4 regions of the Vibrio breoganii genome follow, and region 2 is predicted to be linked to each of the others. Evidence: predicted binding sites of a transcription regulator. Region 2 holds the regulator's gene; each other region holds the start of a gene.

Region 1 (2,211 bases), 630 kb from region 2:
TTCTCCTGGTAGAAGCGGCAGTGAGGTTTCGCGCTTAGCACTCTCCTCAGTGTAGCCTGCCATAAATAGTCCCACAGGGCCCGCAGTACACAGAACTAAGTCAGCCCAGTCCAATACTTTATCAGCAGCTAACAAAGGGTCGCTCAGGCCTGTCAGCGCCTCCGCCTCTTCTTCGTTCATTGCCACAACAGAAACGTTCTCTGAAATAAAATCAATCCAGAATTGCGGATCATCCTGAATAACAAATTTTGTGCCTAGGGTTAATACAACAGGTACGTCGTGCTTTTTCGCGTACTCTACTGCCTTCATCGTTGCTTCAGGCATAGGGTCACCCTCTTTGCAACGAACTAGGTATGAGGTCAACACAAGAGCGGCTGCGTCAGGGAAAATAGACTCTGGAATACTCTCAGCGCGAAGTTGGTTCATCTGGCCTTCGCTAATGGCAAAGGTACGCTCTCCCCCATCCGAGATAAGAGTAAAGCAGCGGCCAATAGCGCCATTCACACCTTGTAGGTAGTTAAGATCCATTCGGCTAGAAGTGTTACACAAATAGCGAAAGCCATAACTACCAATTTTAATTTCAGCACTCATTACGCCAAGCAAGATAGACTTATCATCTGCTAATACTGAATAGTTGTGCAAGGTGTTACCAATGGTGCCACCCGCATATTCGTTAGTGATCAATTGCTGCTGTTTAAGTTCGTTATACAGAGACTCTGCGGTTTGGTCGTCAATGACTAACGAATGCCCCTTACTAAGATTAAACTTGCTAATGAAGTCATCGGACACCGTAGCTTCTATATCTACTAACGTCTGATCAATTCCCACAACATAGGTGCTATGAGCACCGTCATCAGATTGTGTTTTCGGAACTAATGGATCAGAGGTATTGACTGGAAAGTAGTGCTTAGATTTGCGTTGGCCTGGAAATTTCATTCGAGTTCTATGTTAGGGGAATAGATCTGCAAATTGTAGACGCTAGAAATGTGACCTTCAACACACTATGAAAACGCAAACGTTTAACTCAGAATTAAATTACTCTTTCGGTTAAATTTTAAACAAAAAAGCCAGCGCACGAATCATCGGCACTGGCTCTTGTCATTCAGGCTACAAACCGCTAGCTCTTCGCTTTTGGTTTTTTGCGCTTGTCAGTAATTTCCCACTTACCGTCAATGTATAAGCCAGTCCAACCAGAAGGCTTACCATCGATTTCAGAACGAACATAGTTCTCTTTGCTCTTACGGCTAAAGCGAACCACTGTTGGCCTACCGTCTGGATCCTCTACAGGTGCATCCGCCAAATACTGGAATTTAGGCGATAAGCGATCCTTAAAGCGAGACAGTTCTTCCACTAACGGCGCTCGAGTTTCACGAGATTTAGGGAAGTTACTTGCTGCCATGAATAGACCTGAAGCACCATCACGAAGTACAAAATACGCATCCGACTGAGTACAAGGTAGTTCAGGGAAGTGCACTGGATCTTCTTTTGGTGGCGCAACTTCGCCATTACGCAAAATCTTACGGGTGTTCTTACAGGTTTCGCTGGTGCAATCCATGTACTTACCAAAACGGCCGTTTTTCAACACCATATCAGAGCCACATTTATCACACTCAACAACAGGACCATCATAGCCCTTGACCTTAAACTCACCGTTTTCGATCTCGTAGCCTTCACAGTTTGGATTGTTACCACACACATGAAGCTTACGCTTATCATCAATTAGATAAGCATCCATCGCTGTTTCACAGATAGGACAGCGACGTTTAGCACGTAGCGCAGCCGTTTCTGGGTCTTCTTCAAGAACGTTGATGATTCCATCTTCATCACCGAGGTTAATGGTCGTTTTGCAACGCTCCTTCGGTGGCAACGCATAGCCCGAACACCCTAAGAAAACACCCGTTGACGCAGTTCTGATACCCATAGGGCGAGAACACGTCGGACATTCAATATCTGTCATTACGATATGGTTTTGTTCCATACCGCCTTCGTCTGCATCCAGCTCAGCTTTCTCTAACTCAGATGAGAAATCAGTGAAGAAGCTATCTAGAACCTGAGTCCAAGTCGCATCGCCCTCTGCAATCTGATCGAGTTTCTGCTCCATACGGGCAGTAAAGTCGTAGTTCATCAGGTCAAGGAAACTATTGTTCAAGCGATCTGAAACAATCTCACCCATTTTCTCAGCATAGAAGCGACGCTGTTCAACTTTCACGT
Region 2 (2,211 bases):
TTTTGATACTGAGCGGACTCAAATGACAGCACAAACGCACCATCCAAAACACACCGTCGTTCCCGAGCCTTTTATCGGGAACCTGAAGAACTACCGATGTAGTAGACCCTCGATAGAAGCTCTCGAGGGTGACGTGTTTTGGGGCTTTGGTGTGTTCTGTAGGGTGGGCTTTGGGCGAGCAGTTTAATACTGAGCTGACTCAAATTACAGAGTAAAAATACAACCTCAAACCCCGCTCGTCGTTCCCGAATGCTTTTATCGGGAACCTGAAGAGTTCCGGAGGTAGTAGACTCTCGATAGAAGCACTCGAGGGTGACGGGTTTGGAAGTTCAAGGATGACTTTTGTTATTGGTAAGGATTTAACTTAGCAAACAAAAACGGCAGCCCTAGGGCTGCCGTTCTTAAATATTCTACAACTTATCCAGCATTAAGATTACGCACACTCGCGCGTTCAATCAGCTCTGGGTGCATTTCAAAGACACGGCGGTCGTGATCTTTATCCTTGATACGCTCAAGAAGGATCTCAAATGCAGTCTTGCCCACACGACGCTTAGGTTGGTGAACCGTAGTCAGTGGAGGTGCAAAGTAGGCTGCAAGGTCGATATTGTCGTAGCCAATGATCGAAATATCTTCAGGAACCAATAGACCATGCTGTCTTAGGCGACTGATCAAGCCTAGTGCCATGATGTCGTTAAAACAGAACACAGCAGTAGGGCGCTGCTCTTCTGGAATAGCAAACAGCTTGTCGGCAGTTTCAACGGCTGTATCACACTCGAAGTTGCCTTCGAAAATACGTTTCTCGTCAAAATCGATGTTCGCTTCTTTTAGAGCACGCTTATAACCGGAAATACGCTCGATGCACGCCAGTTTCTCAGCTTGACCTGTCAGACAAGCAATTCGCTTATGACCATTTTCGACAAGGTATTTAGTTGCTAGATAGCCACCTTCTTCTGAGTTATCGATGATCTTATCTGCAGAAGATGATTCTGGGCCCCAGTCCATAACTACTTTCGGAATACCAGGGTGAGAATCTAGCATGCCACGCAGCTCTTCAGTCAGGTCTGAACACATAACCAAAATACCGTCGACACGCTTCTCTGCAAGCATGCGGATGTAGTCACGCTGCTTCTCATATAACCCACCAGTGTTACATAGGATAAGGGTATAGCCTTGGCGGTAACAGTAGCTTTCTACGCCGTCGACCACTTCTGCAAAGAATGGGTTCGTCGACTGAGTTACCAACATGCCAATGGTGCGAGTGGTGTTACATTTAAGACTACGAGCTACAGCACTTGGTGCATAGTTAAGCTCTTTTACTGCGTCCATTACACGTTCTTGCGTTGCTTCTGCAACAAAACGAGTTTTGTTAATCACGTGGGAAACAGTGGTAGTGGACACACCAGCTAGCTTTGCGACGTCTTTAATGGTTGCCATGCTATACCTTGTAAAGAAAACCGAGGGTTATTGAAAATGGAATGTTAGGAAGAGGTTAGCACTCTTGGCCTATACTGCAAACGATTGCGCCGGGCAGTCTAGCCATAAATGCAAGTGCTGACAATGCATTTATGGCCATAATGTGAATCTATTACTCATTGCCCAGATAGCGGCAATCTAATTCACAGAAGTTAACGAGCAATTCGGCGACGGAAGAATAAAAACCAAACTCATCATATTGAGTGCAGTTTTCAGAAAATTGCGGTATCCAAGAAAGGATATGCTCTTCTATTAACGCCTTTTGTTCAGCTAGTGCTTGCTCAAGGTGAGACTCTTGCTCTAGCTCATTGGAGCGAATAATTAGGTTACCAAGGAAGTCCAATTCTAAGGCGAGATGATCGGCAGGTTCGTTGAAGTTCTTATCCACTTCAATGCCTTTATCCAGCATTAGCTGCGCCATAGCTTGAGCAGGCTTGCCATTGAGCAGTTTACTGTCATCCAGATAGATAGAGGCGTAAGGCAGTGCAGCATACTTATCTGACGTTAAGAATAAGTCACAAAAATCTGCAGCGAGTTCCAGCTGAGCATCTTCTCTATCTTGAAGGCGGTTGAGCGCGTCAACAACGCGTTCTACAGACTTAACCAGTTCTTCATTTTCGGCCAGCCCACCTAGAAATCCACGTACTTCAGCAGATTGATAGGCCTTCAAGTCTTCTTCTGTCAGTTCTTTAGAGAACAGGCTTGAAAACCACCAGTAGATTTCAGCGCGTTGTTCGT
Region 3 (2,211 bases), 880 kb from region 2:
ACACCAATGCCAAGATCGAGAGCTTCTTGAGTCATGAAAGCACTCAGGATAAAGATCGTATTAGTCAGTATTATCAGCACTTGGCAAAGCAACGTGCCGAAGTCATCACTGAGCTGCAACAAACGAACGCCAAGCTAGAGCAAAAGAATCTTCAGCTGATTGCCGAACAGCAACAAATAGAGACGCTGCTTGCTCAGCAGTCAGATCAGTTAAATAAACAACGCTCTTCACAAACTAGCCGAAAATCAACCGTCGCTAAAATCAAGCGTGGCATTGCTGGAGATAGCGCTTACCTTAATGAACTAAAACGCAATGAAGCGAGGCTGAAAGCTGAGATAGCAAAAGCCGCTAAGCGTAACTCAGTCCCAATGGATGGATTAGCCAAACAGAAAGGTCGTCTTCCTTGGCCAGTTAAGGGCTCGGTATTACACAGCTATGGCAGCAAACAAAGTGGCCAAGTCAATTGGAAGGGCATGGTAATCAATGCTCAGTATGAGCAACCGGTTAAAGCCGTTTATCCTGGCACCGTCGTATTTGCTGACTACTTACGTGGTTATGGCTTAGTGCTATTGTTGGATCATGGTAAGGGCGATATGACCCTATACGGATACAACCAAGTACTGACCAAGAAAGAAGGCGATAAAGTCACCTCCGGTGAAACCATCGCTCTTGCCGGTGATACCGGTGGACAATCTCGCTCTTCCGTCTATTTCGAGTTGAGGCGTAACAGTCAAACTCAGAACCCTCGTTCTTGGTTGACTCGCTAGAAACAAAAAACGCCAGCTAGTTAGCTGGCGTTTTTTGTTAGCAATGGCTTGGTAGGGTTTATTCTACTTCTTCCATTTTGCCTAGCATGCTGCGAATGCGCTCTTGCCACGCATCATGCTCAGCTTGAACTTGATGAGCGCGTTGTTCAGTTTCAACTTTTTCGTTGCGTAACTGCTCGGCTTCATTGGCAAGCTGTTGCTTTTGTTCTTTAAGTTCTTCAACTTCCATTTGTAGCAGAGTGATTGTGTCTACTGCTGTTTGCACTTTGGCTTCTAGTTTTTCTAATACTTCTAAAGACATCTTGGCCTACCTAATTCGTTATCCATATGTAAAGACTGGCTTCCCAACCATTCTACCCACACACATGTATATAAACACACCTAATAATTTAATTCTGGTTCAAGTGAGCAAAAAAAGAGCGATCCTAATCAAATTTTGACACTCTCAAAGCAATCTTTCGCTTTTGCAGCGAGTAAATGCGGGACGAAATCAATAAACCTCTGGGTTGCGGCTTAAAGTTGAGCAAATTAAGCAAACGTTACCGTGAAGGTATGATAGAATCTCGGCGATTTTTTGAACCCTCTTGATTGGAGTCGATATGAAGCGCGATTTGGCGATGGCATTTTCTCGTGTAACAGAAGGCGCAGCCCTAGCTGGTTACAAATGGCTTGGACGCGGAGACAAAAACGCAGCAGATAATGCAGCCGTTGAAGTTATGCGTAGCCTACTGAACAAAACAGAAATTAGCGGTGAGATCGTTATTGGTGAAGGTGAGATCGATGACGCACCTATGCTATACATCGGTGAAAACGTTGGTGTTGGTGGTGACGCAGTAGATATCGCTGTTGACCCTATCGAGGGAACGCGCATGACCGCAATGGGCCAATCAAATGCATTGGCTGTATTAGCGGCGGGCGAAAAAGGTAGCTTCCTAAAAGCACCTGATATGTACATGGAAAAATTGGTTGTTGGCCCTGGCGCCAAAGGTCAAATCGACCTAGCAGTATCGCTAGAAGAGAACCTAAACAAGGTAGCAAAAGCACTGGGTAAATCACTACAGGAATTGACTGTTATTACTCTAGCTAAACCTCGTCACGACCAAGTTATTGCTGATATGCAAGCTATGGGCGTACGTGTATTCGCTGTGCCAGATGGTGATGTTGCGGCATCTATCCTAACCTGTATGCCTGATAGCGAAGTAGACATGATGTACTGCATCGGTGGTGCTCCAGAAGGTGTTGTTTCTGCTGCGGTAATTCGTGCTCTAGATGGTGACATGCATGGTCGCCTACTTCCTCGTCATGAAGTTAAAGGCGATAGCGAAGAGAACCGTATTCACGGTGAAGAAGAGCTTAAACGCTGTGCTGAAATGGGCGTAGAAGCGAACGTTATCCTTAAGATGTCTGATATGGCGCGTAGCGACAACGTTGTGTTCTCGGCCAC
Region 4 (2,211 bases), 380 kb from region 2:
ATTCTACGTATGATGTGGTGTTAGAAGTACCAAGCAAAGCACCCACAGAAGTGGCTGTTGAGTCAGCCAGTAGTGCTTTATTAAGGCGAGGTAGCTTGCCATCTTCTTTGATTAGGTTTGCTTTAGTTGCAACACCCACTAACGTGCCCGCTGTATCAAAAAGGTCAACAAACAAAAATGCGAAGATAACTGAGATCATGCCAACTTCAAATACACCAGCAAAATCCAATTGCATGAATGTTGGTGCAAGGCTCGGTGGAGCTGACATTAGGCCGTTGTATTGCACATCGCCAAAAATTAGACCGAAAACGGTAACGCAAAGGATAGCGATCATAACCGCACCACGAACGCCGCGGTGAACAAGAGCGATAGTAATAAAGAAGCCAACTGCTGCCAGAACCGCATTCAAACTCGTGATATCACCAAGAGAAACGAATGTTGCTGGGTTATCGACTACGATGCCTGCGTTCTTAAGGCCAATAAATGCAAGGAATAAACCAATACCCGCTGAGATACCGGTACGCAGAGACATAGGAATTGAATTAATAATCCACTCGCGAATACGGAACAAGCTAAGCAAGATGAACAAGATGCCCGATACAAATACCGCTGCCAGTGCAACCTGCCACTCATAACCCATGCCAAGAACAACGCCATAGGTAAAGAAGGCGTTAAGACCCATACCTGGGGCTTGAGCAATTGGGTAGTTAGCGTAGAGGCCCATGATGAAACAACCAATAGCCGCAGCTAAACAGGTTGCTACAAATACAGCACCGTGATCCATACCAGTTGCAGATAGCATCGATGGGTTAACAAAGATGATGTACGCCATTGTCAGGAAGGTAGTCATACCTGCAATGATTTCCGTGCGAACCGTAGTGCCGTGTTCACGTAGTTTGAATAGCTTCTCGAGCATAATCAATTCCTAAAAGTTTCTAAAAGTAATCGTTTGCGTATCTAAATTGGCGTGAATTATAGTGAGTAATATCACGAAATACCATACTGTTTTGGCTATAAATTCATTTGGATCACTTAATGCGCAGGTCACCAATGTAAGCGTATACATTAAGTCATTGATATTTATAAATATGAAAGACTTAATTCCCTCTGTAAAATGAGGTTAATATTTCATCTTGTCTTAAAGTTACAACTCAAAAACGACAGATAAGCACTTATGTAGCACATAGAAATAAGCCTCTTACCCAGTAATCATCAGAAGAGCACTCAAACTGACATCATCCCCCACTCTTTCATCACCATTGACTGCCTTCGAATGAGAAATTCAGGCGAAAAAAAAGCCGCTCCAAACTGGGCGGCTTATGAAATCAGTAATAAATTTCCAATATATCAGGGGTGAACCGAAGTTCAATCACATGCTTAAAAACCCTATAAATAGGGTTGAAACTCTATATGAAATACATCTTTAGCTGACAAGCTATTGATGTACCCATCTAAAATCCCAAGACTAATTAGTTTAAAATCAACAAATTAGCACTTTAATTCAGCATAGATACAGACAAAATGATGAGCGGGGTGGCTCACAGAAGGGTAGTCTGTATCGACAGGGTTAATATTACCGATCCTGTAATTTAATTACAAGTATTTTTCTTAAGTGGGGGCATGAAAATCCAAAACGGGCTATTTTACGACCTGATTTGGTAATTTAATTTCACACGTAAAATAAATAACTTAACCTCAATTGCTTCACTATCGCGTCACAAATGATAATAAAACTTACTCAATAGTTACGAGTTTGCCTGTCCAACCCTAGTTCACAGTGATATCCTGCCCACCATTCATCGGCCTACTCTAGGCCGAATTGAGTACTTAGTTGCTATCTGTATGCATGAAGGAGTATTACATGTCCCAATTTCTCAGCGAGATCACTCAACAAACTCAAAATCCAATCTGGCCATTCTTCGATAAGATCTGTTCTATCCCGCACCCATCTAAGCATGAACAAGCATTAGCCGATCACATTGTTGCTTGGGCTAAAGAACAAGGACTAGACGTTAAAGAAGATGCGGTAGGCAACCTTTTCATCAAAAAGCCTGCAACTCCTGGTATGGAAAATAAGAAAGGTGTTGTGCTACAAGCGCACATCGACATGGTTCCTCAGAAGAATGAAGATACCATTCATGACTTTACTACTGACCCTATTCTTCCCTATATCGATGGCGAATGGGTAACGGCGACGGGTACTACCTTAGG

Evidence for each region. The regulator PurR, encoded in region 2, represses purine synthesis genes. The targets are predictions, from matches to a motif close to TNANGNAAACGTTTNCNTNA.
Region 1: OCU35_RS08010 (inosine/guanosine kinase) is a predicted target of PurR. The motif match lies at 1,008-1,027, and genes of this name have one in related genera.
Region 3: glpX (class II fructose-bisphosphatase) is a predicted target of PurR. The motif match lies at 1,296-1,315, and genes of this name have one in related genera.
Region 4: OCU35_RS03280 (NCS2 family permease) is a predicted target of PurR. The motif match lies at 938-957, and genes of this name have one in related genera.

Annotation. Positions count from the first base shown of each region.
Region 1 is NZ_AP024864.1:1,705,497-1,707,707, forward strand. It holds gene OCU35_RS08010 (inosine/guanosine kinase) at 1-936, opposite strand, end outside; gene topA (type I DNA topoisomerase) at 1,118-2,211, opposite strand, start outside.
Region 2 is NZ_AP024864.1:1,073,303-1,075,513, forward strand. It holds gene purR (HTH-type transcriptional repressor PurR) at 418-1,434, opposite strand; gene torD (molecular chaperone TorD) at 1,586-2,211, opposite strand, start outside.
Region 3 is NZ_AP024864.1:195,307-197,517, reverse strand. It holds gene OCU35_RS00965 (murein hydrolase activator EnvC family protein) at 1-767, shown strand, start outside; gene zapB (cell division protein ZapB) at 826-1,068, opposite strand; gene glpX (class II fructose-bisphosphatase) at 1,367-2,211, shown strand, end outside.
Region 4 is NZ_AP024864.1:689,461-691,671, reverse strand. It holds gene OCU35_RS03280 (NCS2 family permease) at 1-916, opposite strand, end outside; gene OCU35_RS03275 (aminoacyl-histidine dipeptidase) at 1,862-2,211, shown strand, end outside.